3 regions of the Streptomyces sp. NPDC001700 genome follow, and region 1 is predicted to be linked to each of the others. Evidence: riboswitches for the same ligand, from Rfam matches in the RefSeq annotation. Region 1 holds a riboswitch; each other region holds the start of a gene.
The links. Region 1 has a riboswitch for thiamine pyrophosphate ahead of ACWC5C_RS18170 (purine-cytosine permease family protein). Riboswitches for the same ligand answer to the same signal wherever they lie in the genome.

Region 1 (10,233 bases):
CCGGCTCAACAGGACTGCCCGGCTCAACGCGGCTGGAGGAGGCAGCGATGACGGTACGAACCCCCACAGGATCCGCGGTGCGCATGACGACGGTGGCGGAAGCCGCGAACGTCTCACAGAGCGTGGTGTCCAAGGTCCTCAACGAACGGCCCGGGGTGTCGGCCGAGGTGCGGCGGCGCGTCCTCGACGCGGTGCGGGCCACCGGATACCAGTGGCGCCCGCGCGGACCGCGCCACGGGTCGGTCGAGGTGGTGTTCGGCTGTGCGAGCAGTGCCGTCAACGCGCCCCTCATCCGTGGCCTTTCCACCGTGCTGCGCTCCCTGGGGTACGCGCTCACGGTGAGCCATTCCGAGGGCGACCCGCACTGGCTCGACGCCCTGGTCGCCCGCCGTCCCAGCGGTGTCGTGCTCGTCCTCTCCCCCGTCCCGCCGGTCGTCACGGAACGGCTGGCGCACGCCCGTATCCCGGTGGTCGTGCTCGACACCATCGGCGACGCGCCCTCCGGGATGAACGCCATCGGGGCCACCCAGTGGCGGGGCGGGGCGATGGCCGCCCGCCATCTCACCGGGCTCGGCCACGAGCGGATCGCGCTGGTCTCCGGGCCCATGGAACTGACCTGCTGCCGGGCGCGCTTCGGCGGATATCTGGCCGCGCTGCGGGACGCGCGGATCCGCCCGGACCGCGAACTGATCCGTTCGGTGGCCTTCCAGAGCGAGCCCGCCCGGCGCGCAGCCCACGCCCTCCTGGATCTGTGGCATCCGCCGACGGCCTTCGTCACCGGCAACGATCTCCAGGGGCTCGGCGTCATCGAGGCGTGCGCCGAACGCGGGCTGCGCGTCCCCGGCGATGTCTCCGTCGTCGGCTTCGACGACATCGACGCCGCCGGGTCCGCCGCGCCCGCGCTGACCACGGTGCGTCAGCCCTTCGAGGACATGGCGGCCGAGACCATCCGGGTGCTCGGCGCCGTCACGGGTGAGCCGGACCGGGCCCCGATCCGGCTCGACCTGTCGGTCGACCTCGTCATCCGGAAATCCACGGGCCCGGCCCGCCAAAGCTGATTCCCAAAGCGCCCGTTACCGCGCCGGGGTGCCGCCGGGTCCGGATCCGGACTTCACGACCGACGGCACCTTGGCGGCGGAGTCGAGGGTGTAGGCGTAGTACGCCTTGGGGTCGAAGGCGGTGCCGCCGCTCTCGTTGCGGCCGCTGGTGCCGACGAACATGTTGCCGCGCTGGACGATCGAGGCGGTGGCGTCCTTGGTGACGGGGTTCTTCATCCCCTCGAAGTAGCTGTTCTCCAGCACCATCTTGGTGTTGCCGCGCGAGTAGTTGCCGTAGGAGGAGGCGATGTCCGTGTTCGGGTCGTCCTGCAGGTAGTTGTTGTACAGGTGCGCGTGCGCGATGTTGTCGGCGGACGGGTTGCGCTGCTCCGTCTCCCGGAACCAGTTGTGGTGGATGGTGATGTCGGCCGTGGTGTTCTCCGTCCAGCCGATGCCGAACGCCTTGTTGTGCGTTTGCAGCCGGTTCCAGGAGACCGTGAGATACGTGGTGTCCTTGCGGCTGTCGATCAGGCCGTCCGCCATGTGCTTCAGGTCGTTGTGATCGATCCACACATGGTGGGCGCCGTCCATCTGGATGGCGTCGAAGTCGTGCTCCTTGTCGTTCCACGTGCCCATGTACGAGTCGCGGATCGTCAGGTTGCGGATGATGACGTTGTGCACGCCCTGCCCGAGGAAGAAGCCGCCGCCGACGATCTCGCCCGCACTCCCCTGGCCCACGATCGTCTTGTCCGAGGCGACCTTGATCTCCTTGCCCTTGGGGTCCATGGTGATCGCCCCGGCCACCACGATGACGTACGGCTCGGCGGCCGTCGCGTACTTCTCCAGATCGGCCAGGGTCCGCACCGTCACGGTCTTGCCGTCACGGCCTCCGTACGTACCGTTCTGGCCGAGCGCGTTGACCGACGCGAACCCGTCGGCGACGCCATCGGCCCACGCCGTGGTCGCCGCCGCGGCCACCGGGCTCGTATCCGCCGGGGAGCCGGAGCCTGGTCCCTGGGGGGCGAGACCGACCGTCAGGGCCACTGCCAGCGGCACCGCCCACACCACCGCACCCGTTCCGCGCCCGCCGTTTCCTCGTATGCGCTGCCACTGGGCCGCCATGACCACACCACTCCTCAGCTCGGTGGAACCGTCCATGCGACAGTCGCCACCGAGCCGCCATTGGTTGCCGGGTCACCCCCGGGCGCGGCGGGGCACTCCCATCGCGGGGAGCAGCGCCGAGTGCAGCGGTGTCGTGCGCCAGCGCGCGGTGAAGGTCCGGTCGGCCCGCGAGCAGGTCACGTCGAGGTGGTGCGGGGTCTCCAGGAACGCGATGTCGGCCACGAAGGTGTCCGGATCGGTCCAGCCGCCGCTCGCCGCCGTGGGGACCCGCCCGTCCGTGCCCTCCTCGACCGTCCACTCCGGGGTGAGCCGCACATCGAGCCGGGACGTGCCCTCCGCCAGGGAGAGGGTCCACACACCATCGCCGTCTGCGGCGACCGTCACCTCCGCCAGCGTGGGCTGGTCCGCGCAGGTGCCACCCGCCGGGGTGAAGGTCGTGGCCCCGGCCACCGATGAGGCTTCCGGGCTGAACTTCTCGTACGACGGCGGCAGTTGGAGCCCGTCGAGCCGCCGCCGCAGCGCCGCGTCCTCGTCCTCGCGTCCGTCGAGCGGCGCCGGGCCGAACGCCGGGAGCAGATGGCGCCATGCGAGGTCCAGCACCGCCTGCATGGCCTCGGTGTCGGCGGTCGTGGCGATCACCGCGTCGTGCTCGGGCAGCACCAGACAGAACTGCCCGTACGCCCCGTCGCCCCGGTAGCCGTGGCGGGACCGCCAGAACTGGAACCCGTATCCCTGCTGCCAGTCGGACCGAGCGCCCAAGGCGGTGCCGTCCGCGTTGGTGATGTGCGCCCGGGTCGCCTCGGCCACCCAGGAGGCGGGCAGCAGTTGGCGGCCCTCCCAGACCCCGTTGCCGAGGTAGAGCAGGCCGAGACGGGCGATGGCGTCCGTGGTGGCGAACATGCCGCTGAACCCGAGGTCGCGGCCGGGCGGGCGCTGGATCCAGGCCGTCTCGGCGATCCCCAGGGGGTCGAACAGCCGTGGCCGCAAGTAGTCGATGAGCGACTGCCCGGTCACCCGCTGGACGATCGCGGCGAGGCTGTACGTGGCGGGCTGGTTGTAGGCGAAGACCGTACCGGGGTCGCGGTCGGGCGGCGTCAGCAGAAACCCGCGCACGGGCTCGTCCCGGTCGCGGGAGAACGCCTGCTCCCGGGTCTCGGCCAGATGGCCGCTGGCCATGGACGCCACATGCCGGACGAGCATGGCCCGGCTGCGCGGGTCCGTGATGTCGCCGTCGAACTCGGGGAAGTAGGAGAGCACCGTGTCGTCGAGGCTCATCAGCCCCTCGGCCACCGCGAATCCGGCCGCCGTCGAGGTGAAGCTCTTGCTGATCGAGTAGAGCAGATGCGGCCGGTCCGGGGTGTACGGCGCCCACCAGCCGGAGGCGACCACATGACCGTGGCGCACGATCATCAGGCTGTGCGGCTCGATGCCGGGCGCCGCCTCCAGCGCGTCCACGAACGCGCCGACGCCGCGCGCGTCCACTCCCTGCGCGGCGGGTGTGCTCTCGGGCAGGGGGCGCGCACTCCGAGCACTCATCGCGTCTCATCCTCCGTATGCGGTGGGTCGTGCACGGCCGGTGGTGCTGCGATCATCCGACGAAGCAGCACCACCGCGCCAGGCGATTTCCGGCAGGACGCAGCGGGACCTCAGACCGGCGGGGCCGAGGGTGCCACCTCGGCGGGCCCCGTCCTGAGGTGGGCGGCGCCCGAGCGCACCGCCCACGCGAACACGCCGAACGCGAGGACGCCCACCGCGATCGTGTCGTACGGCGCGGGCAGGTGGCCGGAGCCGCCGAAGGAGCCCAGCCACGACAGCAGGGTCAGCGCGGCCAGGTGGAAGACGAACCAGGCCCCGTGCCGCAGCTCGCCGAGGGCCGGAAGCCCTTCGGTGCCACGCCGCTGGAGCAGGAACAGCGGGACCCCGATCAGTACGAGGGGCAGTGCGAGCCGCAAATCGTGCCAGCCGGACCAGAACACGAACTCGCTGGCCACCACGAAGCTGAGCGGGGCGATCCAGCGCACCCCCGGCACCTGCCCGTCCATCCGGGGCACTCCCCGCTCCCGGTCGTGGGCCCGGAACACCGCGACGGCCACCGCCGAGGCCCCGTAGATGAGCAGATACATATCGCCCATCACGCTCACGATGTCCTGCCAGCCACCGAACGGCAGCATGAAGATCACGATGACCGCGAGGTTGAACAGCAGCGCCCGGTGTGCCACGCCGGAGCCGGGGTCGATGCGCATGAAGAAGCGGGGCAGCAGGCCGTTCTTGGCCAGGGCGTAGGTGTGCCGGGCGTTGACCGCCACCCCGACGTAGGCGGAGCCGCCCGGGGAGATCACGGCGTCCGCGTACAGCAGCGTGGCCAGCCAGTGCAGATTGAGGATGAGGGCGAGCTGCCCGAACGGCGACTCGAAGTTGACGCCCTGCCAGCCGTGGGCCAGCGCCGAGTCCGGCACGGTGTACAGGAACGCCAGTTGGAGCCCGAGGTAGACCAGCACCGCGAGGCCGATCCCGGTGAGCACCGCGGCCGGGACGGAACGGCGCGGATTGCGGGCCTCACCGGAGAAGTCCAGCGGGGCCTGGAACCCGTTCACGGAGTACACGATGCCGCCACCGGCGAGGGCGGTGAGGCAGGCCGCGTAGCCGTACGGGGCGAAACCGCCGTGTTCCGTGAGGCGCCCGGAGTGGGTGCCCGACAGGAACAGCGCGATGACGGTCACCACGGGGATGACGACCTTGAACACCGACACCAGGTTGTTGAGCCGGGCGAATATCCGCACCGCGAACCAGTTGAGCGCGGTGAGTACGACGCTCAGCACGACGGCCACGCCGAGGCCCGGGAGGGTGAGCCTGCCGCCGTCGTAGATCCCGGGCAGATAGTGCGCGGCGTACTGCATGATCGCGCTGATCTCCGCGGCCGTACCGCCGACGGACAGCACGACGGACCAGCCGACCATCGTGCCGACCAGCCGCCCGCTCGCGTACAGCGGCCACCGCACGGTGCCGCCGCCCTCCGGGCGGGTGGCGCCCAGCTCCACCATGACCAGGGCGATCAGGGCGCACAGCGCTCCCGCCGCGATCCAGGAGAGCAGCGCGGCGGGCCCGGCGGTCTGGGCGGCGTACAGGGCGGCGAACAGCCAGCCGGAGCCGAGGATGTTGGAGAACCCGATCGCGGTCAGGCCCCAGAAGCCGAGGTCCTTGTGGAGTCTGCGTTCCTCGGCGAGCACCGCCGGGGCGGCGATGGACTCCGCTGGCTGGTTCTGCGGCACGTGGCACTTCTCCTCGGTGGTGCGGTTGGTCGAAAAGCCCAGGGTGCCACGCACACCGTGGGACTCGGTGGCCGGATGCCGTGTGACGTGCGGATATGGGCCGCTTTCACCGACGAAACGCGGCCTCAATGAGCCGTACGGCGGCGCATCCTGAGCGGGGTGTAGACGAGGAGCGCCGCGAGGAAGGCGGCGTAGTAGGCGAGGTCGGCGCCGTGCAGCGCGGCCGCCACCGGGCCGGTGTACAGGGTGGTGTCCATGAACGGCACCGCGGCGGCGAACGCGGCGCCGAACGCCAGCAGTGCGGGCCACCACGGCTGCGGGCGGGCGCTCTCGGCGGCCAGGTCGATGGGCGCGCCGCCCCGGGCCCGCGCGCGGGCGAACCAGTCGACGGCCACGACCGCGACGAACCCGGGGATCCAGTAGCCGACGAACAGCAGCACGTTCTGGAAGCGGGCGGTGGTGTCGGCGGCGTGCATCCACAGCACCAGCGGGAAGCCGAGCACGGCCGCGAGGGCGGCGGCCAGCGGGCGGGGGATGCGGACACCGGCGGTCTGCAGGGCCAGTGAGCCGCTGTAGTCGTTCATGGCGTTGCTGCACAGCGCGGCCAGCGCCACGGCCAGCAGCCCGAACGCGCCGAGCGCCCCGCCGCCCAGCGCCTCGTCCACGCCACGGGCGGTCTGGTCGGTGAAGACGGAGGCCCCCCACAGCCCGAGCGCCTGGACCGCCACGAAGGACACGGTGACGCCGGACAGCGTGCACCAGAACATCCGCGTCCGGGAGGTGGCGCGGGGCAGATAGCGGCTGAAGTCGCTGGCGTACGGCGCCCACGACAGCGCCAGGCTCAGGGCGATCGTGCTGGTCAGGACGAACGCGCCGAGGCGGTCGGCGCCATGGGCCGAGCCGCTGGTGGCGGGGTGGACACCGTCGAGCAGCTTGACGGCCAGGGCGGTGAACGCGGCGGCGAGGACGAAGGTCATCAGCTTCTGCATCCGGTGGACGGCCTCGTAGCCCAGCACCCCGAGGGCCCCCTGCGCGGCCATCATGAGCAGCACGCCGAGCCAGAACGGCAGCCCGCACAGCCGGGCCAGCGCGTCACCGCCGAACAGGCCGATCAGCGCGTCCCAGGCGATCGACGACAGCCACTGCAGGACACCGGGCACGCTGACGGCACGGCCGAACGCCAGCCGCGCCAGGGGCAGCTGCCCGGCTCCGGTCAGACTGCCCCAGGTGCCCAGATACGCGGTGGGTACGGCGCCGATGAGGGTGCCCAGGACGACGGCGGCCAGCGCGGTGGCGAAGTCCAGGCCGAGGCCGATGCCGACGGTGCCGGTGAACACGCCGGTCATGGTCAGGTTCGGGGCGAACCACACGGTGAACAGGCGCCCCGGTCCGCCGTAGCGGTGGCTTTCCGGGACCGGCGCGATACCGCGCGCCTCGACGCGCAGATCACCGGGCGCGGTGGGCATCCGCCCGTCGAAGACGGATTCCGCGCCGGTGGGCGCCGGTTCGGTGGCAGCATGCGGCAATGGCATCGATGACATCCCTCCGCCAGTGCTAACTGGTTCAGGTTCGACGGGTGTGATCTCAGCCCCCGCGTGGGGGCACCCCGTGTCCGGTGGAGCGGGCCCACCCTAACCTCTCGCCACGTGGCCCGGGTCCCGGGGGCGGGTGCGGGCCGCCACCGGGCAGCTAGCGGGCCACTGGCGGGAGCGCGTCCAGGAACAGCGCCCCCGCCAGCACCGCGGCGCTTCCCCGGGGCGCGATGCCCGCGCCGCGCAGCTCGGCGTCGAGGGTGGCGAGGGCGGCGGCGCCCGGGGCCGTCGCGGTGCCGCCCGCCTCCAGCACCCCGCGCGCCCCGTCCTGCACCCGGCGGAGGGCGGGCGGCCCCGCCTGGTACAGCGGCCCGGTGTCCTGGAGGGTGCTCATCACGGTGAGCAGCGCGTCGAGCCGGGCCTGGGTCTCGGTGGCGCCCGCCGCACGGGTCCTGGACAGGACGTCCAGGGCGCGGCGCACATGCGGGAAGGCGGCGCGCGCCTCGCCGCGCGCACCCGCCGCCCCGTAGGTGGCGGACACCTGCGAGCCCGCCGATGGCCTGCGCGGGGCGCCCCGGTCGGTGTGGGTCGCGAGCTGCCGGGCGGTGGCGGTCACGTCGTGGGGTGTGGCGCCGGGAGTCAGGGCGGTGGCCGCCACCAGCAGCCCCAGCACCCACAGCGCGCCGTGGTGCAGTCGGCCGGTGGCCGAACCGGTGGGGCCACCGGCTCGGTCACCGGCCGTGCCGCCATCGGCCCGCGCCATGGTCCACTCGGCGCAGCGGCCGATGGCGCCCAGCTCCTCACGGAGCGCGCGCGTCGGCTCGCCGGGGCGGCGGGCGGCGGCGGCCATGGCCGCGAACCCGGGCGCCAGCGCCTTGGCCGCCCAGCGCAGCGCGAGCAGATCGGCGCCGGTGGCGCGGGCCTGGAGGTCGCGGGTGTCCGCGAGGCCCGGTTTCGGGGTCAGTTCCGCCTGGGAGATCAGGGCTCGTACGGCGGTCTGCGCCAGTGCCTCATCCATGGAACGCGTCGTGGGCATGGACAGAGGCTAGAGGGCGAACCTTTCCGGAACGTGGGATGTTCCTGTGACCCCGCTGTGGGCATCACCTCAGTGCGATTCGCGGGCGACGAACGAGCCGCGGGTGCCGCTGAGGAAGTCCAGTCCGGCGCCACGGTCAGCCTGTTCGACGTGGTCGCGGTAGATCTGCTCCCAGCCGCTGGTGGCCGGTGGCGCGGCGGCGGTGACCGGTTGCCGGGCGGCGAGTTCGTCGTCCGGTACGTCCAGCCGCAGCAGCCGCCGCTCGGTGTCCAGCTCGATCCAGTCGCCGGACCGCACCAGGCCCAGCGGGCCGCCCGCCGCCGACTCGGGCGCGATGTGCAGGACGACGGTGCCGAAGGCGGTTCCGCTCATGCGGGCGTCGCTGATCCGCACCATGTCCCGCACCCCGGCCCGCAGCAGCGCGGGCGGCAGGGGCATGTTCCCCACCTCGGGCATGCCGGGGTAGCCGCGTGGCCCGCAGCCGCGCAGGACCAGCACATCGGACGCGTCGACCTCCAGGTCCGGGTCGTCTATCCGGGTACGGAAGTCCTCGATGCCGTCGAACACCACGGCGCGGCCCCGGTGGCGCAGCAGCTCCGGTGTCGCGGCGGCGGGTTTGATGACGGCTCCGTCGGGACAGAGGTTGCCGCGCAGCACGGCGAGCCCGGCGTGGTGGGCGATCGGGTCCTGTGCGGTGCGGATGACGGTGAGATCGGCGCTGGGGTGGCCGGACAACTGCTCGGTGAGGGGGTGGCCGGAGACGGTGAGGGCCGGTTCCAGGTGTTCCTTGATCTCCCCGAGGACGGCGTCCAGGCCACCGGCGCGGTGGAAGTCCTCCATGAGGTGCGAGCCCGCGGGCTGCACATCGGCGAGCAGGGGGATGCCACGGCCCGCGCGGTCGATGTCGTCCAGCGCGAAGTCCGCCCCGACCCGGCGGGCGAGCGCCAGCAGATGGACGACCGCGTTGGTGGAGCCGCCGATGGCGGCCACCGCGCGCACCGCGTTCCGCAGTGCCTCCGCCGTCAGGATGGCGCTGGGCCGCAGATCCTCGCGCACCATGTCGACGATGCGGTTGCCCGCCGCGTGGGACAGTTCCAGCAGACGGCTGTCGGGGGCCGGGAGACCCGCGTTGCCGGGCAGGGTCATGCCCAGCGCCTCGGCGGCACACGCCATCGTGGACGCCGTGCCCATGGTGTTGCAGTGTCCCCGGCTGCGGATCATCGCCGACTCGGCCCGGCGCAGCTCCGAGCGCTCCATCCGCCCGGCCCGCACCTCCTCGCTCAGCTCCCACACCCCGGTGCCGCAGCCCAGCGGGCGCCCCTGCCACGAGCCGTTCAGCATGGGGCCGCCGGTGACCATCAGGGTGGGCAGGTCGACCGACGCGGCGCCCAGCAGCAGGGACGGTACGGTCTTGTCGCAGCCGCCGAGCAGGATCACCCCGTCGACGGGGTTGGCCCGGATGAGTTCCTCGGTCACCATCGCGGCCAGGTCTCGGAAGAACATCGCGGTCGGGCGCAGCAGGGTCTCCCCCAGCGATGGCACCGGAAGCTCCAGCGGCACCCCGCCGGACTCCCACACGCCCCGTTTCACATGGTCGGCGATCTCGCGGAAGTGGCTGTTACAGGGCGTGAGTTCGGACCAGGTGTTGCAGATGACGATCTGCGGGCGTCCGTCGAAGGCGTGGTCGGGGAGGCCGCGCCGCATCCAGGCGCGGTGGATGAACGCGTCGCGGGTCTCACCCTCGTACCACTGCCGCGACCGGTGCGTGTCACTCATACGAACCTTCCGATCTCTTCGACGACCGTCGGAGGGAACGCTGCCCACAACACGCGGTCGTCAGACGCGGCGGTGGGCGTCTTCCAGATAGTGCAGCACGGCGGCCACGCGCCGGTCGGTGCGGTCGGTGGGGGCCAGCCCGAGCTTGGCGAAGATGCTACGGATGTGCTTGTGGACGGCGCCCTCGGTGACGACGAGCCGCTCGGCGACGGCCGTGTTGCCGAGCCCTTCGGCCATCAGGGCCAGGACGTCGCGTTCGCGCGGGCTGAGCCGGTCCAGCCGGGTGTCGGGCCGGGTGCGGGCGAAGAGCTGCGCGACGACCTCGGGGTCGATGGCGGTGCCGCCGTCCGCCACCCGGTGCAGCGCGGTCAGGAACTCCTCGACGCGGCCGACCCGTTCCTTGAGCAGGTAGCCGAGCCGGGCGCTGCCCTCGGCGAGCAGATCGGTGGCGAAGGCCTGCT
Region 2 (10,233 bases), on a different contig from region 1:
CAGGGCGATCAGGGCTTCCTGCTGATCTTTGGACAGGCCCTTCCACCACGTGGCGGTCAGCTTCGGATCGCCGTTCTTGGGTCGGTCCGCGATGGCCTCCAGGTAGTCCTTCGCGCCCGTGCGAACGCCCCTGGTGTCCTTCGTGGCATCAATCCAGTCGTCGGCGGAGACCGTCAGATCGTCGTCGGCCTTCAGTGCCCGCAGCTTCGGAGCCCATAGCTCGTCGGCCTCCGTCGCTTCCTGGAGGGCCTGGGCGATGCGGTTGGCGCACTCCAGGGCCCGGGCGTGGTTCGGGTTGGGGTCCAGGTTGGCTGCCTGTCGGGCGACGGACTTGGCCGTATCCGCCGACGGGGAAACGTCTGCGATTCCGGAGACCTTGCCGCCCTCGCCCTTCTCGCCTCCTGCCGGATAGTTCACCGAGCCATCCGCGTTCACCGTGAGCTTCTGCTCATGCGCATCCGCCACGGCGGAGTCGAGTTTGGTCTTCGCTTCCCGGAAGTCGCTCGCCATGGCGTTCAGCGCCGTACTGGCGAGGCCGCACTCAACCTGGACGTAATGGAAGTTCTGGCCTAATTTCCGCAGCTGGCTGAGGGCTGCCGAAGCGGCCTCGCCCTCCAGGGCTGCCTGCATCTTGCCCGCGATGCGCCGCTCGACGCTCTCCCTGGCGTAGTCGGCCATGTTGCTGACGGACTGATAGCCGCTGGCGGCGTCCTCGAACTCCGACGGCTTGAGGGACTTGAGGGTCGCGTAGTCCACTGCTCCGCGTCACCTGCCCCGGCTCTCGCCGCCGAGTGGCTTCGTGTCCCCGTATCGGCCATTCAGCCGGTCGAAGGTGCGCTGGGTGGCCTCGTCATTCTTGTAGTGACCGTCCCCGGCCTTCTCAAGCCGGTCCTGGAGCGTGCCGCATTTGCCGCTCACGCCCCTCAGGTAGTGCGTCCAGGAGTGGTACAGCTCCCGCTGGGCCGCCCCGCTCTTGCTGCCCGCGCCGAGGTCCTTCTGCTCCTCCTCCAGCTTCGTGAGGGCGGTCCTGATGCTCCCCCGAAGCTTGCCGACGTCCCGGCCCGCTGCCGTCCACACGTTCTTGTCGGACTTCAGCCTTCCCCACTCGGCGTCGAACGTCGCCATGCGCTCCCCCTCTGTCGCGTCGCCACGACTCACAGTGATCAAAGGTGTGAGTGTAGGGAAACCGGATGGGACGCCTCTATGCGCACATATCTGCGGGTGCACACACGATTGAGGAGCGGGGGACAGGGCCCGCAGGGCTAGAAGACGCCGCCCTTTACCGTGATCGTGATCTCGCTTCCCTTCGGCGCCTTGTCGCCGCCCGACACCGACTGGTCCTTCACCTCGTCGCCCGGGAACAGCAGCGGCTTGTCGACCTTCACCGTGAAGCCGAGGTCTTCCAGCTCCCGCTTCGCGTCATCCGTGCTGAGGCCCTTCACGTCCGGGACCTCGATCATCTGCTGGCCCTTGGAGAGGGTGAGGGTCACCGTGTCGCCCTTGGCGCCGTCGGTTTCGGCCTTCGGGGACTGGGCGGCGATCGTGCCTCGGTCCTCCTCCGAGAAGATCCGGCGCTCGGCGAACTTCACCTTGAAGCCCGCCTCGCGCAGCTCGGCGCGGGCGTCGGCCGGGGCGTCGCCGGTGAGGTCGGGGATCTCGATGGGCTCGCCCTTGCTGACCAGGATGTTCACGGGCGTGTCGGGGCGGCGGACGGAGTCCGGGCCGGGGGTGGTGGAGACGACCGTGTTCTGCGGGGTCTCGTTGCGGAAGGTGCGGGTCACCTTGCCCACCCTCAGCCCCGCGTCGGCGATCTTCTGCCTGGCCTCGGTGAGCGGGCGGCCGACCACATTGGGCACCTCGGCCCGGGGCGGCCCCTGGGAGACGTGGATGGTGACGGTGCCGGTGGAGCGGATGCGTTCGCCGACGCCGGGCTTGGAGCTGATGACCTTGTTCTTGTCGACGACGTCGCTGTAATCCTGGACGACCTTCACGTCCAGACCGGCGCTCTCAAGCTTCTTCTCGGCGTCCGAGCGCGTCATCTTCAGCACGGACGGCACATTGGTGAACTGCCCGGCGCTGATGTACCAGACCCCGGCGCCGATGCCGAGCGCCAGCAGCACGGCGGCGACGATCGTCACCACGCCGCGCCGCGGCATACGGCGGCGCGGGGCCGGGGGCTCCGGGGGGAGTTCCAGGCGGCTGGTGTGGTTGACCTCGTCCTGCGCCATGGAACCCGCCGGGCGCGGGATCACCGTCGTACGGGCTTCGGAGCCGTCGTCGGGCAGCGCGTGGGCCTGTGGTGGTACGGCGTCCAGCTGTACGTCGGTGAGCGCGGCCCGCGCCGTCCGCACCTGGCCGAGGAGGTCGACGGCGTCGGCGGGGCGCAGGGCGACATCGCGCGCGGTGGCGGAGGCGACCAGCGCGTCCAGCTCGGGCGCGACCTCGGGCGCGGCGACGGACGGGGGCGGGACGTCCTCGTGGAGGTGCTGGTAGAGGACCTGTGCCGGGGTGTCGCCGCCGTGCGGCTTGGACCCGGTGAGCATTTCGTAGAGGACCACACCGCACGCGTAGACATCGGCTCGCGTGTCGGCCGTACCGTGTTCGATCTGCTCGGGGGCGAGGTAGGAGACGGTACCCAGCACGGATCCGGTCGAGGCGCTGGTGTTGGTGTCCACCGCCCGGACCAGGCCGAAGTCGGCGACCTTGACCCGGCCGTCGTCGCCGATCAGCACGTTCTCCGGCTTCATGTCGCGGTGGACGAAGCCCGCCCGGTGGGCGGCGCCGAGCGCGGCCAGCACCGGTTCCAGGATGTCCAGCGCGGCACGCGGCTGGAGGGCCCCGCGCTCGCGCAGGACGTCACGCAGGGTGCACCCGGCGACGTACTCCATGGCCAGGTAGACGTGCGGGCCGTCCGTGCCCTGGTCGTAGACGCCGACCACGTTGGCGTGCGCGAGTCTGGCGATGGACTTGGCCTCGCGGATGAAGCGGTCCACGAAGGCGGCGTCCGAGGCGAGGCTCTGGTGCATCACCTTCAGGGCGAGAACGCGGTCGAGCCGCGTATCGACGGCCCGGTAGACCGTCGCCATCCCGCCGACGGCGATGCGCGCCTCAACGCGGTAGCGGCCGTCGAGCACCTGCCCGACCAGAGGGTCCTGGAGCGTCGTATCCACGAGAAGGCAGTCTACGAGCCGTCACGGCCGCTCCGGGCCGCCCGCCCCATCTCCGGTCCTTACTGCGACACAACGGTGACTTGGGCCTCAGTTATGTGAGGCGGCGGCGAGGGCGGCCAGCTCCTCCAGGGCGGAGGTCCAGGCCAGGGCGGCGTACTCGGCGTGCCGGGCCTTGGCGTCGTCCGGGAGGTCGAGCGCGCGGATGCCGGTCTCGGCGAGGCGGAGGCGGGTGCCCGCGCCCTCCGGGGAGAGCGTGAACTCGACCACGGTGGCCTGCCCGGGGCCGTCCGGCGCGCGGTCGGGCGCGTGGGCCAGCCGGAAGCGGAACAGGGCGTCGGGCACCGCCCGCTCGACCAGGCCGTGGAACTCCCCGTGTTCGTCCCAGCGGAAGCGGACGGTCCCGCCGGGGCGCGGCTCGATCTCGCAGCCGCCGGGGGCGTACCAGGTACGGATGTGCTCAGGCGTGGTCAGCACCCGCCAGACGCGGTCGATGGGAGCGGAGACGTATGTCTCACGTTCGATCCGGTCGCCCACGGGCACGGCTGTCGGTTCGGGCCCGGCTGTCGGTTCCCTCACGGCGACCACCTCCGCATTCCACGGTAGGCCGCCCCGGACGACGGCGTTACGCGAACGCGGGCCGCTCCGGGTCCAGCGCGGCCAGCCCCTCGCCCGGGGACGACGCCTCGGCGAAGTGGCGGCGGGGGATACGGCCCGCCCGGTGCGCGAGCCGCCCGGCGGCCACCGCGTGCCGCATCGCCGAGGCCATCAGCACCGGCTCCTGGGCGCGCGTCACGGCCGAGGCCAGCATGACTGCCGCGCACCCCAGCTCCATGGCGAGCGCCGCGTCGGACGCCGTGCCCGCGCCCGCGTCGAGGATCACCGGGACCTGGGCCCGCTCGGTGATCAGCTGGAAGTTGTGCGGGTTGCGGATGCCGAGGCCGGAGCCGATCGGTGAGCCCAGCGGCATGATCGCGGCGCAGCCGACGTCCTCCAGCTTCCGGGCCAGCACCGGGTCGTCGTTGGTGTACGGCAGGACCGTGAAGCCGTCGTCCACCAGGGTCTCGGCGGCGTCCAGCGTCTCGATCGGGTCGGGGAGCAGGGTGCGCTCGTCGGCGATGACCTCCAGCTTCACCCAGTCGGTGCCCAGCGCCTCGCGGGCGAGCCGGGCGGTCAGCACGGCCTCCCCGGCGGTGAAGCAGCCCGCGGTGTTGGGCAGCGGGCGGATGCCGTGCCGGTTCAGTACGGACAGCACCGAGCCCTGCACCGCGGGGTCCAGGCGGCGCATCGCGACCGTGGTCAGCTCGGTGCCGGAGGCGATCAGCGAGCGCTCCATGATGTCCAGGCTGGGCGCACCGCCCGTCCCCATGATCAGGCGGGAGCCGAAGGACGTACCGGCGATGGTGAGCGGATCGGCGTCGGTGAGGACCTGATCGAGCGTCGTGGGGTGCGACGTTATGGGGTGAGACATGAGGGTCAGCCTCCTTGGACCGCGGTGAGGACCTCGACGCGATCACCGTCGCCGAGCGGGGTCGCGGGCCACTGGCCGCGCGGGACGACCGTCTCGTTGACGGCCGCGGCGACGCCCTTGGGCGCCTGGGTGAGGGTCGCGACGACCCCGTCGAGGGTGGTCCCGCCGGGCAGCTCGCGGGGCTCGCCGTTCACGGTGACGCTCAGGGTGACGGTCATGCGGTGTGCTCCTGTACTGCTGCCTGGACTTCTGCGGGGGGAGTCGCGAAGCGCTGAGGGGAGAACGGCCGCGCCTCGGGCGGGAGTTCGCCGCCCGTCAGCGCCTCGGCCATGGCATCGCCGGTGATCGGGGTCAGCAGGACGCCGTTGCGGTAGTGGCCGGTGGCCAGCTGGAGGCCCGGCAGTTCGGTCGGGCCGAGCAGCGGGGCGTTGTCGGGGGAGCCGGGGCGGAGCCCGGCGAGGGTCTCGACGAGCGGCAGTTCGGTGATGCCGGGCACCAGCTCGTGCGCGTCGCGCAGCAGCTCGTACACCCCGCCCGCGGTGACCGTGGTGTCCCAGCCCAGCTCCTCGCTGGTCGCGCCGACGACCAGGTCGCCGTTCTCGCGCGGGACGAGGTAGATGTGCCCGCCGCGTACGACGGCCCGTACGGTCCGGGACAGGAAGGGCGCGTACGGGCCGGGCACCGACAGCCGCAGCACCTGGCCCTTGACGGGGCGTACGGGCGGCAGGACCGCCTCGGGGACGCCCGGGAGCCGCCCGCTGAGGCTGCCCGCGGCCAGCACGGTCTGCCCGGCGGTCAGGCGCGCGCCATCCGCCAGCTCGGCCCCGGTGGCCCGGTCGCCCTCCACTAGCAGCCGTTCCACGGCGGCCCGGTGGAGATCCACTCCGGCGCGCTCGCACGCCGTCAGCAGCGCGGCCGCCAGCCGCCGCGGATCGACCTGGTGGTCGCCGTCGACGCGCAGGCCCCCGCGCACGCCCGGCGCGAGCATCGGCTCCAGGCGTCGGCATTCGCGCCCCGTGAGCCACTGTGCGTCCAGACCGAGCCGCTGCTGGAAGGCGTGCAGCTCCCGCAGATGGGCGCGGTCGTCCGCGTCGAGCGCGACCGAGAGCGTGCCGCAGGTGCGGAAGGCCAGGTCATGGCCGCTCGCCTCCTCCAACTCCGCCACGAAGGACGGATAGCGGCGCGCCGAGGCCAGATTCAGTCCGAGCAGGGTCTGCTCGCCGTAGTGCAGCTCGGTGACGGCCGCCAGCATCCCGGCCGCGACCCGGGCGGCCCCGCCGCCGGGCGCCGGGTCGGCGACGGCGGTGCGCAGGCCCCGCTGGGCCGCCCGCCAGGCCGTGACCAGGCCGATGATGCCGCCGCCGATGACCAGGACGTCGTACGGTGCGCCATCCCGGGCTATTCGCTGTGGTGTGTGCATGGGCTGGTCGCCCCCTCCCTTCGCCGGCATGACCCGGATCAGGTTCGTACGGTCGGAGGCCGCGCCAGCCTCCCTCTCAGCCCGGTGCGCCCGGGCTCCCGCGAGTGCTCTGTCCCGCCACCCTAGTACGCGCCCCGAATCGGCCGGAAGGGAGCGTCCCGGGCGGGCCGGGCAGGAGGCCCCGTGTCCGCGATACGACAGGACGTCCGGCCCGTCGGTCTGTGCCCGAGATCTCGTCGTGCGCTCTCCGGTCCGCCCCACCTGCCGCAATACAGTGATCGTGTGAGCGATGAGACGACGAAGACGATGGCGTCCTCGGCGGGTGGCGGCGGACAGCGGGTGGTGATCGTCGGCGCGGGCATGGCGGGGGTGCAGACCGCCGTCGCGCTGCGTGAGCAGGGCTGGAGCGGGGAGATCCTGCTGCTGGGCGCCGAGCCCCACCAGCCGTACGACCGGCCGCCGCTGTCCAAGGCCGTACTGCTCGGCAAGGCCGAGGGGTCCGCGTTCGACGTGGACTTCGCCGCGCTCGGCATCGGGCTGCGGCTCGGCGTCGCCGTGACCGGGCTGGACACGGCCGGGCGGACGGTCGCGACCGGGTCCGGCCCGATCCCGTACGACGTCCTGGTGATCGCCACCGGTGCCGAGCCGATCGCCCTGCCCGGCAGCGAGGGCGTGCCCGGTGTCCACCTCCTGCGGACCCTGGACGACGCCGAACGGCTGCGCCCGGTGCTCGCCCGGCAGGACGAGATCGTGGTGGTCGGGGCGGGCTGGATCGGCGCGGAGTTCGCGACCGCGGCCCGCGAGGCGGGCTGCGCGGTGACGGTCGTCGAGGCCGCGGACCGGCCGCTGGTGGGCGCCCTCCCGGCGGAGGTCGCGGCCCATATGACCGGCTGGTACGCGGACTACGGCGCCACCCTGGTCACCGGCGCCCGGGTGACCGGCATCGACCGGAACGGACTCCAGCTCGGCGACGGCACCAGGCTGCGGGCCGGTGCGGTGGTCATCGGCATCGGCGCCCGGCCCGCGACCGGCTGGCTGGCCGGTTCGGGCATCGAACTCGCCGAGGACCGGTCCGTCGCCGCCGACGAGGGGCTGCGTACGTCGGCGCCCGAGGTGTACGCGGTCGGCGACTGCGCGTCCTTCCCCTCCGCCCGCTACGGGACCCGGCTGCTGGTGCACCACTGGGACAACGCGCTCCAGGGGCCGCGGACGGTCGCCGCCAATGTGGTCGGCAGCCGCACCGCGCACTTCCCCGGCCAGGTCTACGACCCGGTGCCCTACTTCTGGTCCGAGCAGTTCGGGCGCTTCGTGCAGTACGCCGGACACCACTCGGACGCCGACGAACTGGTCTGGCGGGGCGACCCGGACGGCGCCGCCTGGTCGGTGTGCTGGCTGCGGGACGGGGCCCTGGTCGCCCTGCTGGCGGTCGGCCGTCCGCGCGATCTGGCCCAGGGCCGCAAGCTGATCGAACGCGGCGCCCGACTGGACCGCACCCGCGCAACAGATCCTTCCGTTCCGCTGAAGTCGGCCGTTCTGTGACGGCCCCGGAGGGGCCCGGGAGGTCCGCACGGCGGACGCCCGGCTACCCACTGTCAGTCCCAGATGGCAGGCTTGTCCTGTGACCGAGATTGACGCAAAGATCGATGCTCTCGTCCCCGCCTGGCTCACTCTCCCCGACATCGCCGACCGGCTCGGCGTCGAGGTGACGCGCGTGAGGCAGCTGGTCAAGGAGGGCCAGCTGATCGCGGTGCGCCGTGGCGAGAACCGGGTGCTCCAGGTGCCCGAGGACTTCATCGGTGATGGAAAGGTCGTCAAGGGCCTCGTGGGCACCTTGACACTGCTCAAGGACGACGGCTTCAGCGACGAGGAGATGCTGGAGTGGCTCTTCACCCCTGACCCGAGCCTGCCGGGCACCCCGGCCCAGGCGCTGCGCGAGAATCGCGGAACGGAAGTGAAGCGGCGCGCGCAAGCGCTCGCCGTCTGACGCCGTCCGCCGTTTCCTGTCCGCCGTTTTCCGTCCGCCGTATCCGAACCACCACCAGGCGTACGGGCCGGGCCGACCGCTGTCATCCGACGGCGGTCGCCCGTCCCGGCCCGTGCGCCGCACGACCCGGGGGGAAAGCCACCCATGACCGCACGCGAGCAGCTGGCCGACGCCCGCCTCTACCTGTGCACCGACGCGCGCAAGCGCCAGGGCGACCTGCCGGAGTTCCTGGACGCCGTGCTGGCCGCCGGGGTGGACATCGTCCAGCTGCGGGATAAGGGCATGGAGGCCGCCGAGGAGCTGGACCACCTCGCCGTCTTCGCCGACGCCTGCCGCCGCCACGGCAAGCTGCTCGCCGTCAACGACCGCGCCGACGTCGCCCATGCCACCGGCGCCGACGTGCTCCACCTGGGCCAGGGCGACCTGCCGGTCCCGGCGGCGCGCGCCATCCTCGGCGACGGCCCGCTGATCGGGCGCTCCACCCATGCCGAGGCCGAGGTCGACGCGGCCCTCGCCGAGCCCGGCGTGGACTACTTCTGCACCGGCCCCTGCTGGCCCACCCCCACCAAGCCGGGCCGCCACGCGCCCGGCCTCTCCCTGGTCCGGCACGCCGCCGCCCGGCGCCCGGCCCGGCCCTGGTTCGCGATCGGCGGCATCGACGCGTCGAACCTGGACCAGGTCCTGGAGGCGGGAGCGCGCCGGGTCGTCGTGGTGCGGGCCATCACCGAGGCCACGGATCCGGCGGCGGCCACGGAAGCGCTGGCGAAGCGTGTGCGAGCGACAGATGTCTAGCAGGTGTCGGAGTTGAGCCCGGCTCGATATTTCCGTCCGCATTGCGGACAGGAGCCCGGCAAAACCCCCATAACCACGTTGCCGGGTGGGCGCCGACCACCCGGCTGGCTAACCTTCCCGTATGGCCCTAGGCACCGCTTCCACCAGGACTGATCGAGCCCTTACCGTGCGTGACCTGCTCGCGTCGGGTGAGCAATCGTATTCCTTCGAGTTCTTCGCCCCCAAAACGGACAAGGGGCAGCACACGCTGTGGAACGCCATCCGCCGACTGGAGGCTGTCTCACCGACCTTCGTCTCCGTGACGTACGGCGCGGGCGGCTCTTCCCGTGAGGGCACCGTCCGCGCCACCGAGCAGATCGCGACCGACACCACCCTGACCCCCGTCGCGCACCTGACCGCGGTCAACCACTCCCTCGCCGAACTGCGCAACATCATCGGCCAGTACGCCGGTGCCGGAATCCGGAACATGCTCGCCCTGCGCGGCGACCCGCCCGGAGACCCGATGGCCGACTGGGTCAAGCACCCCGACGGCATCACCTACGCCGCCGAGCTGGTCCGCCTGATCAAGGAGTCCGGGGACTTCTGCGTCGGTGTCGCCGCATTCCCCGAAATGCACCCGCGCTCGACGGACTGGGACACCGACATCCGTCACTTCGTCGACAAGTGCCGCGCGGGCGCCGACTTCGCGATCACCCAGATGTTCTTCTACCCGGAGGACTACCTGCGGCTGCGCGACCGGGTCGCGGCCTCGGGCTGTACGACACCGATCATCCCTGAGATCATGCCGGTCACGAACGTCAGGCAGATCGAGCGGTTCGCGCAGCTCAGCAACGCCGCCTTCCCACCGGAGCTGGCCGAACGCATCCTGGCGGTGAAGGACGACGCGGCGGCTGTACGCTCGATCGGGATCGACTACGCCACAGAGGTGTGCGCGCGGTTGATGGCCGAGGAGATCCCCGGGCTTCACTTCATTACCCTGAACCACTCCACGGCGACGCTGGAAATCTACAAGAATCTGGGACTGCACCAGCGGTCCTGATACGGCGGCCGAGGGGCAGCCGCACTGAGAGGGGCGGGCATGGGCTGGACGGTCCTCTACATCGCTTTCGGCGTCGTGGCGCTGTGGCTGTTGGGAGAGGTACTGCTGCAGTACAAGGCGCGGCTGCGCTGGCGGCTGCTGGCCTTCGTCGGCTTTCTGGGCGTGGTCGTCGGGGTGCTGATCCCGGCGGTGGTGGTGATCGCGATCGGCGCGATCGCCTTCGCGGTCGGCCAGACGTACGTCACCCTCTCCTTCCGCCAGGGCTTCGAGAAGGGCTGGGCCCTGGAAGGCCTGCCCGGGCTGCCGGGGCTGGGCCGTGGACGCGAGCGCGACCCGCTGCCGGACGGTCCGGAGCCCGAA
Region 3 (10,233 bases), on a different contig from region 1:
CAGCGAGCGCTCCACCAGCACCGCGAGCGGCACCACGATCAGCAGCGCGACGACGGCCAGCACCCCCGCGAGCAGCCCCCACTGCGCCGCGCCCTGTGGGCGGCGCGCGGTCCGGGCGGCGTCGACGAGCCGCAGGGCGCCCTCCCGGCGCCGTACGGTCCAGGCGTGCAGGGCGAGCACGGCCGCGACCGCCGCGAACTGGACGAGGGTGAGCACCGCGGCCGTCGGCAGGTCGAGCAGCTGCGCGGTCTGCCGGTAGATGGCCACCTCCAGGGTGGCGTAGCGCGGGCCGCCGAGGATCTGGATCACCCCGAAGGAGGTGAACGTGAACAGGAAGACCATCAGCGCGGCGGCGGCCACGGCGGGCCCCAGCGCGGGCAGGGTGACCCGGCGCCAGGCGGCGAGGCGGCTCGCGCCGAGCACCCGGGCGGCCTCCTCCTGACGCGGATCGAGCTGCGCCCACAGCCCGCCGACGGTGCGGACGACCACCGCGTAGTTGAAGAAGACGTGGGCCAGCAGGATCGCCCAGACGCTGGTGTCCAGCCGTATCCCCCACAGCTCGTCCAGCAGCCCGCCCCGGCCGAGCAGCCCCAGGAACGCCGATCCGGCGACCACGGTCGGCAGCACGAACGGCACGGTCACCACGGCGCGCAGCAGCCCCTTGCCGGGGAAGTCGAAGCGGGCGAAGACATACGCGCCGGGCAGCGCGACCGCCAGCGTCAGCCCGGTCGACGCGGCCGCCTGCCAGCCGGTGAACCACAGGGTGTGCAAGACGGACGGATCGCCCAGCACCTCGGGTATCCGCCCGAGGTGCCAGCGGCCGTCGGCGCGCAGCCCGCGGGTGACGATCGCGGCCACCGGATACGCGAAGAAGACGCCGAAGAAGGCGAGCGGGATGGCCATAAGGGCGAACCGCACGGCGGCACCGCGGACGCTCCTCCCCGCACCCTTCTCGCGAGGCGCTACAGAACGAGCGAGGACCATGCCTTGACCCAGGGCTCACGGTTCTTGGCGATCTTGCGCGGGGGCAGCGTGGCCGGATCGGCGACCTTGGCCCCGTACCGGGTGAAGATCTCCGGCAGCTTCGCGTCCTCGCGCACCGGATTGACGTACATGTTCAGCGGTACGTCCTCCTGGAAGCGCTTGGTCAGCAGGAAGTCCAGCAGCGCCTTGCCCCCCTTGGTGTTGCCCGCGCCCTCAAGCAGCCCGGCGAACTCCGTCTGCCGGAAGCAGGTGCCCTCCGCCACCCCGGTCGGGGCCTTGGCGGGCTTCGACTTCGCGTCGGCCACCTCGGCGGGCGGGCTGGAGGCGTACGAGACGACGAGCGGCTTGTCGCCCTTGGCGCCGCCCGCCGAGCCGGAGAAGCGGTCGTAGTACGCCTGCTCCCAGCCGTCGACCACCTCGACGCCATTGGCCCGCAGCTTCTTCCAGTAGTCCCGCCAGCCGTCGTCGCCGTAGCGGGCGGCGGTGCCGAGCAGGAAGGCGAGGCCGGGGGACGAGGTGGCGGCGTTCTCGGTGACCAGGAGGTTCTTGTACGCGGGCTTGGTCAGATCGGCGAACGTCTTCGGCGGCGCGAGCTTCTTCTCGGCGAAGTACGCGCGGTCGTAGTTGACGCAGATGTCGCCGTAGTCGACCGGGGTGACGCGATGCTTCGCCTGGTCGAGCTGGTGCGCGGCCGGGACCTTGTCCAGGCCCTTCGCCTCGTACGGGGTGAACAATTCATTGTCCAGCGCGCGGGAGAGGAGGGTGTTGTCGACGCCGAAGAACACATCGCCCTGCGGATGGCCCTTGGACAGGATCGCCTGGTTGACGGCCGCCCCCGCGTCGCCCCCGGCCTGCACCCGCACCTTGTAGCCGGTGGTGCGGGTGAACTCCTTGAGGACCGCCTTGGACGCCGCGAACGAATCGTGCGAGACCAGGGTGACGGTCTTGGAGTCCTTGCCCTCCGCCGCACCTCCGCCGCAGCCGCTGAGGACGCCGGTGCCGAGGGAGCCGACGAGGGCGGCGGTGAGCGCACGCCGAAGATGGCTGTTCATGGTGAGGCTGACTCCCTACGCCGGTATGACCCGGATCAGGTTGGAGGGTCTGCGGCCGTGCCGCACTCTCAGCGCTGTCGCGCTCCCCTGTCGGAATGTTCAGTTGTCCGTCACTACGGGATGGTTGTACGACGGGTTGTGCGAAGGCACCGTATCAGCCGGTGGTCAGCGCTCCGTGGCCGCCAACTGACCGCACGCCCCGTCGATCTCCTGCCCCCGGGTGTCCCGGACGGTCACCGGCACCCCGTGCCGCTCCAGGGCCGCCACGAACGCCTTCTCGTCCTCCGGCCGGGACGCCGTCCACTTGGAGCCGGGCGTCGGGTTGAGCGGGATGAGGTTGACGTGGACCCGGTGGCCCTTGAGCAGCCGGCCGAGCAGATCGCCGCGCCAGGCCTGGTCGTTGATGTCCCTGATCAGGGCGTACTCGATGGAGATCCGGCGGCCGGACTTCTCCGCGTACTCCCACGCCGCGTCCAGCACCTCGCGCACCTTCCAGCGGGTGTTGACCGGGACGAGGGTGTCGCGCAGCTCGTCGTCGGGCGCGTGGAGGGAGACCGCGAGGCGGCACTTGAAGCCCTCGTCGGCGAACCGCAGCATCGCCGGGACCAGCCCCACGGTCGAGACGGTGATGCCGCGCTGGGACAGCCCGAGGCCGTCCGGCTCGGGGTCGGTGAGCCTGCGGATGGCGCCGATGACCCGGTTGTAGTTGGCCAGCGGCTCGCCCATGCCCATGAAGACGATGTTGGACAGCCGGGCCGGGCCGCCCGGGATCTCTCCATCCCTCAGGGCCCGCATCCCGTCGACGATCTGGTGCACGATCTCGGCGGTCGACAGATTGCGGTCCAGACCCGCCTGGCCGGTGGCGCAGAACGGGCAGTTCATGCCGCAGCCCGCCTGGGAGCTGATGCACATGGTGACCCGGTCCGGGTAGCGCATCAGCACGGACTCGACGAGCGTGCCGTCGAAGAGCCGCCACAGGGTCTTGCGGGTGGTGTCGTCGTCGCAGCTGATGTGCCGCACCACGCTCATCAGGTCCGGCAGCAGCTCCGTCGCCAGCTTCTCGCGCGCGGCGGCCGGGATGTCGGTCCACTGGGCGGGGTCGTCGGTGTAGCGGGCGAAGTAGTGACGCGACACCTGCCCGGCCCGGAAGGGCTTCTCCCCGAGGGCGGCGACGGCCTCGCGGCGCTCGGCGGGGGTGAGGTCGGCGAGATGCCGCGGGGGCTTCTTGGCCCCACGCGGCACGGCGAAAGTGAGTTCTCCGGGCTTAGGCATGGCCGTACCAGTGTCGCAGACACGCGGAAGGCCCCGCGCCACGGGCGGCGCGGGGCCCTGAACAGCCCTGTTCGGTACGGACGGCTCAGCCGCCGCCCACGAAGATCACGAACAGCAGCCACACCACGGGCGCGGTGGGCAGCAGCGAGTCGAGCCGGTCCATGATCCCGCCGTGGCCGGGCAGCAGCTTGCCCATGTCCTTGATGCCGAGGTCACGCTTGATCATGGACTCGCCGAGGTCCCCCAGGGTCGCGCTGACCGCGACGGCGAGGCCGAGCAGCAGCCCCTGCCACCACACGCCGTCCCTGATGAGGTACTGCATGCACAGCGCCCCCACGACCATCGCGAACGCCACCGCGCCCATCAGCCCCTCGCGGGTCTTGCCGGGGCTGATGCGGGGCGCGAGCGGATGCTTGCCGAAGCGCCAGCCGACCGCGTACGCGCCGGTGTCGCTCACCACCGTCAGCAGCAGGAAGGTCAGCACCCGCTGCGGGCCGTCGTGCTCGGCGGCCAGTATGAGCGCCACGAAGGTGGCGAGGAACGGCACGTAGAAGGCGGCGAAGACGCCCGCCGTGACGTCCCTGAGGTAGTTGTCGGGTGGCTCGGTCATCCGCCACACGAGCACGGCGAGCGCCGTGAGCGACACCGCCACCCAGGCGCCCTGCGCCCCGCGCACATAGCCCGCGACGACCATGGCGACACCGCCGACGGCGAGCGGCACCAGGGGGACCCGGATGTCCTTCCGCTCGGCCAGCCGGGAGGTCAGCTCCCACAGCCCGACGACCACGGCGACCGCTATCACGCCGATGAACACGGGCTTGTAGATGAAGAGCGAGGCGACGATGATCGCGCCGAGGCCGACGCCCACCCCTATCGCGGCGCGCAGATCGCGGCCCGCGCTCTTCTTCTTCGTCCCCTGACCGCCGCCGCTGCCGGGCGCGCTCCCGGCGGACTCGGGGCCGGGGCCGGGGGGCGTCGGCGGCTGCCCGGCGGGCTGCTGCCGGGGGCCGGGCCGAGGCTCACGCTCATCGCGGAACAAGGGGCCGCCCGGCCGGGCGGCCCCCCGGTCACGGCCGGCGGCGTCGCCGGGGTCGCCGCCTGCGTGCGGCACGGTGGGCATGGGGCGAGTCTGCGCCGCTTCGGCCACGTCGTGCGCGGGACCCGCCGAAGCGGGACCCGCCGAAGAAGGGGGCACCTCCCAGCCGTAGCCGGGGGAGGTGCCCTGATCAGTCGGTCCCCAGAGTCCGGCGCGTGGTGGGGCCCCCCAGGAAGAGTCGTTCATCAGACCTCGAGCAGCTCGGCTTCCTTGTGCTTGAGCAGCTCATCCACCTGCGCGACGTACTTCGCGGTGAGGTCGTCGAGCTCCTTCTCGGCACGGCGGCCCTCGTCCTCGCCGACCTCGCCGTCCTTGATCAGCTTGTCGATGGACTCCTTGGCCTTGCGGCGGATGCTGCGGATCGAGATCTTCGCGTCCTCGCCCTTGCCCTTGGCGACCTTGATGAACTCCTTGCGGCGCTGCTCGGTCAGCTCCGGGAACACCACTCGGATGATGTTGCCGTCATTGCTGGGGTTGACCCCGAGGTCCGAGTCCCGGATCGCCTGCTCGATGTTGCGCAGCGCGCTCTTGTCGAACGGAGTGATCACAGCCATGCGCGGCTCGGGCACCGAGAACGACGCGAGCTGGTTGATCGGCGTCAGCGCACCGTAGTAGTCCGCCACGATCTTGTTGAACATCGCCGGGTGCGCACGCCCGGTGCGGATCGCGGCGAAGTCCTCCTTGGCGACCACAACGGCCTTCTCCATCTTCTCCTCGGCCTCGAGGAGGATTTCTTCGATCACCACTTGCTCCTGGTGTTATCCGTAAGCAGAGCCTCGCCCCTGCGTGCGTCTTCTCCTGCACGGTGTCCGACCGGCAGGCCGTTGTCCATCCCCCGAACGAGCCGTCAGGCGCGTACGTCCCGGTCGCTCACGAGCGTGCCGATCTTCTCACCCTTCACCGCGCGGGCGATATTTCCTTCGGCGGTCAGCTCGAAAACCAGGATCGGCAGCTTGTTGTCCCGGCAGAGGGTGATCGCGGTGGCGTCGGCGACCTTGAGGTCCCGGGTGATCACCTCGCCGTACTCCAGAGCGTCGAACTTGACCGCGTCCGGGTTCCGCTTGGGGTCGGAGTCATAGACCCCGTCGACCCCGTTCTTGCCCATGAGCAGCGCCTCGGCGTCGATCTCCAGGGCACGCTGGGCGGCGGTGGTGTCCGTGGAGAAGTACGGCATGCCCATGCCCGCGCCGAAGATCACGACACGGCCCTTTTCCAGGTGGCGCACCGCGCGCAGCGGGATGTACGGCTCCGCGACCTGGCCCATGGTGATGGCGGTCTGGACGCGGGAGTCGATGCCCTCCTTCTCCAGGAAGTCCTGGAGAGCGAGGCAGTTCATGACGGTGCCGAGCATGCCCATGTAGTCCGAGCGCGCCCGGTCCATGCCGCGCTGCTGCAGCTCGGCCCCGCGGAAGAAGTTGCCACCGCCGATCACGATGGCGATCTCCGCGCCGTCCCGCACCACGGCGGCGACCTCGCGGGCGATGGCGTGCACGACATCGGGGTCGACCCCGAGTCCCCCGCCCCCGGCGAACGCCTCGCCGGACAGCTTCAGCAGGAAACGGCCGTGTCGTACTGGGCCGTCCGCGTTCTTGTCGGCGGCCTGATTGGCGTCCGCGCCGTGATTCATTGGAGATCTCCTCGTGCACATACGAAGAAGGCCACTGCCGGGTCCTGGTACGACCTCTGCGGCAATGGCCTCCTCGTCACATCTGCGGCCGACCGGTTGACGGTTGGCTGCCTACGACCCTATCGGTGTCGCCGGTGTTTCGCTGCTCGGCTCAGACGCCGACGCGGAAACGGGCGAAACGGGTCAGGGAGACGCCGGCCTCGTCCAGGACCTTCTGGACGCTCTTCTTGTTGTCCTTGGCGAACGCCTGGTCCACCAGGACGTTCTCCTTGAAGAAGCCGGTGACGCGACCCTCGACGATCTTCGGGAGGGCGGCCTCGGGCTTGCCCTCCTCGCGGGCGGTGGCCTCGGCGACGCGACGCTCGTTCTCGACCGTCTCGGCCGCGATCTCGTCACGGCTCAGGAACTTCGGCGCGAAGGCGGCGACGTGCTGCGCGATGTCCTTGGCGACCTCGGCGTTCTCCTTGTCCAGCTCGACCAGGACGCCGACCTGCGGCGGCAGGTCCGGGCTGGTGCGGTGCATGTACGCGGCGACGAAGCCGCCGGAGAACTGCGCGAAACGGTCGAGGACGATCTTCTCACCGAGAGTGGCGTTGGCCTCGTCCACGAACGCCTGGACGGTCTTACCGGCCTCGATCTCGGAGGCGAGCAGGGCCTCCAGGTCGGCCGGGACGGTCTTGGCGACGTGGGCGGCGATGGCGTCGGCGACGGCGATGAACTTGTCGCCCTTGGCCACGAAGTCGGTCTCGCACTTCAGCTCGACCAGCACACCGGAGGTGTTGTCGTCGGCGATGAGGGAGACAACGGCACCGTTCTCGGCGCTGCGGCTCTCGCGCTTGGCCACGCCCTTCTGGCCCTTGACGCGGAGGATCTCGACGGCCTTGTCGACGCTGCCCTCGGCCTCGTCCAGCGCCTTCTTGCAGTCCATCATGCCGGCGCCGGTGAGCTCGCGGAGCTTCTTGACGTCAGCGGCGGTGAAGTTCGCCATGATCTGTGAATCTCTTCTCGAAAGTCGAAAGCTCTACGGGTGAACGACGGGGGAGGTGCCACCGCACCGTCCCCCGCCGTTGTACACCGTCTGCGTAGGTCAGGCCTGCTCGGCGTCCGCGGCCGGGGCCTCGGCGGGCTTCGCGTCCTCGACCGGCGCCTCGGCGACAGCCTCGGCCGGCGTCTCGGCGACGGCCTCGGCGGGCTTCTCCTCGGCGGCCTCGGCCGGCTTGGCCTCGGGCTCGTCGGCCTTCTTCTCACCCTCGAGCAGGTCGCGCTCCCACTCGGCCAGCGGCTCGGCCGCCGCACCCTTGTCGGCCTTCTCGTCACCGGTGGCGACGCCGGAGCGGGCGATGAGGCCCTCGGCGACGGCGTCGGCGATCACGCGGGTGAGCAGCGTGACGGAACGGATCGCGTCGTCGTTGCCCGGGATCTTGTAGTCGACCTCGTCGGGGTCGCAGTTGGTGTCGAGGATCGCGACCACCGGGATGCGGAGCTTGCGCGCCTCACCGACGGCGATGTGCTCCTTCTTGGTGTCCACGATCCAGACGGCGCTCGGCACCTTCTGCATCTCGCGGATACCGCCGAGGGTCTTCTCCAGCTTGGCCTTCTCGCGGGAGAGGACCAGCAGCTCCTTCTTGGTGAGGCCGGAGGCGGCCACATCCTCGAAGTCGATCTGCTCGAGCTCCTTGAGGCGCTGCAGGCGCTTGTAGACAGTCGAGAAGTTGGTCAGCATGCCGCCCAGCCAGCGCTGGTTGACATACGGCATACCGACGCGGGTCGCCTGCTCGGCGATCGCCTCCTGCGCCTGCTTCTTCGTGCCGACGAACATGATGGAGCCGCCGTGGGCGACGGTCTCCTTGACGAACTCGTAGGCGCGGTCGATGTACGACAGCGACTGGAGCAGGTCGATGATGTAGATGCCGTTGCGCTCGGTGAAGATGAAGCGCTTCATCTTCGGGTTCCAGCGGCGGGTCTGGTGCCCGAAGTGGACGCCGCTCTCCAGCAGCTCCCGCATCGTGACGACGGCCATGGCCGTACTCCTTGAGGTACTCGGTTCCACGGCGGCCGGGCGGCCGCCGCTCCTGACGCCCCGGCGCGCCTGCCACGAACGAGGGCCCTGGTAGGGGGCTCGTCCGAGGACCGAGGGGCGCGGCCGCCGTGCTGCCGATACATGCTCGGGGCGTCGGCGGCGGGGCGTGCGAAGTCGATCCGGTGACCCGGATCGCCATAAGAAGTGTACGGGACCCGTGCGGTGCCGGGTGACGGCGATATCCACAACCCGTGGGTAGTCCCCAGTTCGCGTCCATGATCCACCGGATGCGGCGATTGGCGTCACCGTGGGTGACATGCGACGGCTTGGTGCGGTGTGGGCTCTTGCCCTGTGCGTTCTGTTGTGTGTGGTGCGGGCCCCGGCCGCGGTGGCGGCCCCGGGATCCGAGGGCCGGTCATGGCCGGTGGCGGGCCCGGCGGGGGCGGCGCGGCCGGCGGTGCTGAGGGTGTGGCGCCCGCCGCCCGCGCCGTGGGCGGCGGGCCACCGGGGGGTCGATCTGGCGGCGCGGGCGGGGCAGCCGGTGCGGGCGGCGGGCACGGGGCGGGTGAGCTTCGCGGGGCCGGTCGCGGGGCGCGGGGTGCTCACCATCGAGCTGTCCGGGACCGGAAAGCCCCCGCTGCGGACGTCCTACGAACCGGTGCGGGCCACGGTCGCCAGGGGCGCGCGGGTGGCGGCGGGGCAGGTGGTCGGGGTGGTGGAGGCGGGGCCGTTCCACTGCGCGGCCGGGTGTCTGCACTGGGGGCTGCGGCGCGGGGACCGCTATCTGGATCCGCTGTCGCTGCTGCCGCCGTCGATGCTGCGGGGCGGCCCATCCCGGCTGCTGCCGGTCTTCGGCGTCCCGGTCGCCGGGGAGTCCACGGCGGCGTCACCTCCGCGAATCGCCGGGTCGCGCCCGCTTCTGGCGGCGTCCGCCTCCCCCACCGGACCGTCGGACCTGGCACCGGCCACGGCGCTGGCGGCCGCGGCCGCCTACGCCGGACGCCGCCTGCGCGGCCAGGTTCGCTGGGCGCGCGGCGGGGCTTCGGCGGTCAGCCGCGCACGCCGTTCAGGACCATGGCGACCGCCGCCTCCGTGATGCGCTCGGGGTCCTCGGCGGCTCCCAGTTCGGTGCGGCGGACCGCGGCGTCCACGACGCCCTGCAGCAGCACCGCGGCAAGGCGGGGCTGCTGATGGCCGAGGGCACCGAGGGCGTCGACCACCATGCCGATCAGCCCGCCGTGGGCGGCGCGGATCTTCTCGCGCGCGCCCGCGTCCAGCTCACCGGCCGAGATCGCCACCACCGCACGGTGGCGGCGGTCGCCGACGAGGGCGAGTTGTCGGCGCACATACGCCTCGACCTTCGCCTCGGGCGCACCGGCCTCCTCCATGGCGGCCTCGACCTCGGCGGCCCAGACCGGGAAGTCGACGGCGCACAACTCCTCGACCACGGCCGCGCGGGAACGGAAGTACTCATAGACGGACGAGCGGGCGAGGCCCGTGCGCTCGGCGAGTGCGGGGAAGGTCAACGCCTCCGTACCGCCCTCGGACAGCAAGGAGCGGGCGGCCTCCAGCAGGGCGCCGCGCTGCATCGTCCGGTGCTCGGCCACTGAGGCCGCTCGAATCCTGGGCACGCCACCACTGTACGGAGACGTCACGGTCACGTCACGGCGGCGGCGATCCCGGCGGGACGATTCAGCGTCCGACGTCGGCGAGTTTGGCGCGCAGCTGGAGCACGGACTTGGTGTGGATCTGGCTGACCCGGCTCTCGGTGACCCCGAGGACCTGGCCGATCTCGGCCAGGGTGAGCCCCTCGTAGTAGTAGAGCGTGACCACGGTCTTCTCCCGCTCCGGAAGGGTGTTGATGGCGCGGGCGAGCAGCCGGCGCAGCTCCCGGTCCTCGGCCACCTCGACCGGGTTGTCCGCGGCGGTGTCCTCCAGGGTGTCCATGAGACTGAGCCGGTCGCCGCCCTCACCGCCGACGTGCAGCAGCTCCTCCAGGGCGACCACGTTGGCCAGCGACAACTGGCTGAAGACCCCGTGCAGTTCGTCGACGCTGATGTCCATCTCGGCGGCGACCTCGGCCTCGCTGGGGGTGCGGCGCAGCGCCGCCTCCAGCGTGGCGTACGCCCGCTCGACCGCCCTGGCCTTCTGGCGGACCGAGCGCGGGATCCAGTCCAGCGCC

Region 2: linked by a shared signal. The riboswitch ahead of thiO (glycine oxidase ThiO) and the one ahead of ACWC5C_RS18170 (purine-cytosine permease family protein) in region 1 are both predicted to bind thiamine pyrophosphate.
Region 3: linked by a shared signal. The riboswitch ahead of ACWC5C_RS15755 (thiamine ABC transporter substrate-binding protein) and the one ahead of ACWC5C_RS18170 (purine-cytosine permease family protein) in region 1 are both predicted to bind thiamine pyrophosphate.

What each region holds. Positions count from the first base shown of each region.
Region 1 covers NZ_JBSFGE010000008.1:306,271-316,503, reverse strand. Annotated here, with positions in the region: gene ACWC5C_RS18195 (LacI family DNA-binding transcriptional regulator) at 1-51, shown strand, start outside; gene ACWC5C_RS18190 (LacI family DNA-binding transcriptional regulator) at 48-1,058, shown strand; partial or broken gene ACWC5C_RS18185 (pectate lyase family protein) at 1,095-2,159, opposite strand; gene ACWC5C_RS18180 (serine hydrolase domain-containing protein) at 2,232-3,695, opposite strand; gene ACWC5C_RS18175 (APC family permease) at 3,806-5,428, opposite strand; gene ACWC5C_RS18170 (purine-cytosine permease family protein) at 5,554-6,960, opposite strand; TPP riboswitch at 6,952-7,047, opposite strand; gene ACWC5C_RS18165 (triphosphoribosyl-dephospho-CoA synthase) at 7,118-7,996, opposite strand; gene ACWC5C_RS18160 (IlvD/Edd family dehydratase) at 8,066-9,772, opposite strand; gene ACWC5C_RS18155 (response regulator) at 9,833-10,233, opposite strand, start outside.
Region 2 covers NZ_JBSFGE010000001.1:408,013-418,245, forward strand. Annotated here, with positions in the region: gene ACWC5C_RS01890 (alpha/beta hydrolase) at 1-756, opposite strand, end outside; gene ACWC5C_RS01895 (hypothetical protein) at 766-1,125, opposite strand; gene pknB (Stk1 family PASTA domain-containing Ser/Thr kinase) at 1,263-3,170, opposite strand; gene ACWC5C_RS01905 (SRPBCC domain-containing protein) at 3,258-3,746, opposite strand; gene ACWC5C_RS01910 (thiazole synthase) at 3,793-4,638, opposite strand; gene thiS (sulfur carrier protein ThiS) at 4,644-4,856, opposite strand; gene thiO (glycine oxidase ThiO) at 4,853-6,058, opposite strand; TPP riboswitch at 6,057-6,170, opposite strand; gene ACWC5C_RS01925 (NAD(P)/FAD-dependent oxidoreductase) at 6,365-7,597, shown strand; gene ACWC5C_RS01930 (Rv2175c family DNA-binding protein) at 7,677-8,042, shown strand; gene thiE (thiamine phosphate synthase) at 8,187-8,834, shown strand; gene metF (methylenetetrahydrofolate reductase [NAD(P)H]) at 8,956-9,873, shown strand; gene ACWC5C_RS01945 (hypothetical protein) at 9,913-10,233, shown strand, end outside.
Region 3 covers NZ_JBSFGE010000007.1:121,049-131,281, forward strand. Annotated here, with positions in the region: gene ACWC5C_RS15750 (ABC transporter permease) at 1-903, opposite strand, end outside; gene ACWC5C_RS15755 (thiamine ABC transporter substrate-binding protein) at 963-2,036, opposite strand; TPP riboswitch at 2,032-2,135, opposite strand; gene rlmN (23S rRNA (adenine(2503)-C(2))-methyltransferase RlmN) at 2,202-3,308, opposite strand; gene ACWC5C_RS15765 (phosphatidate cytidylyltransferase) at 3,394-4,590, opposite strand; gene frr (ribosome recycling factor) at 4,590-5,147, opposite strand; gene pyrH (UMP kinase) at 5,252-6,031, opposite strand; gene tsf (translation elongation factor Ts) at 6,183-7,019, opposite strand; gene rpsB (30S ribosomal protein S2) at 7,119-8,051, opposite strand; gene ACWC5C_RS15790 (M23 family metallopeptidase) at 8,368-9,147, shown strand; gene ACWC5C_RS15795 (helix-turn-helix domain-containing protein) at 9,101-9,640, opposite strand; gene whiG (RNA polymerase sigma factor WhiG) at 9,744-10,233, opposite strand, start outside.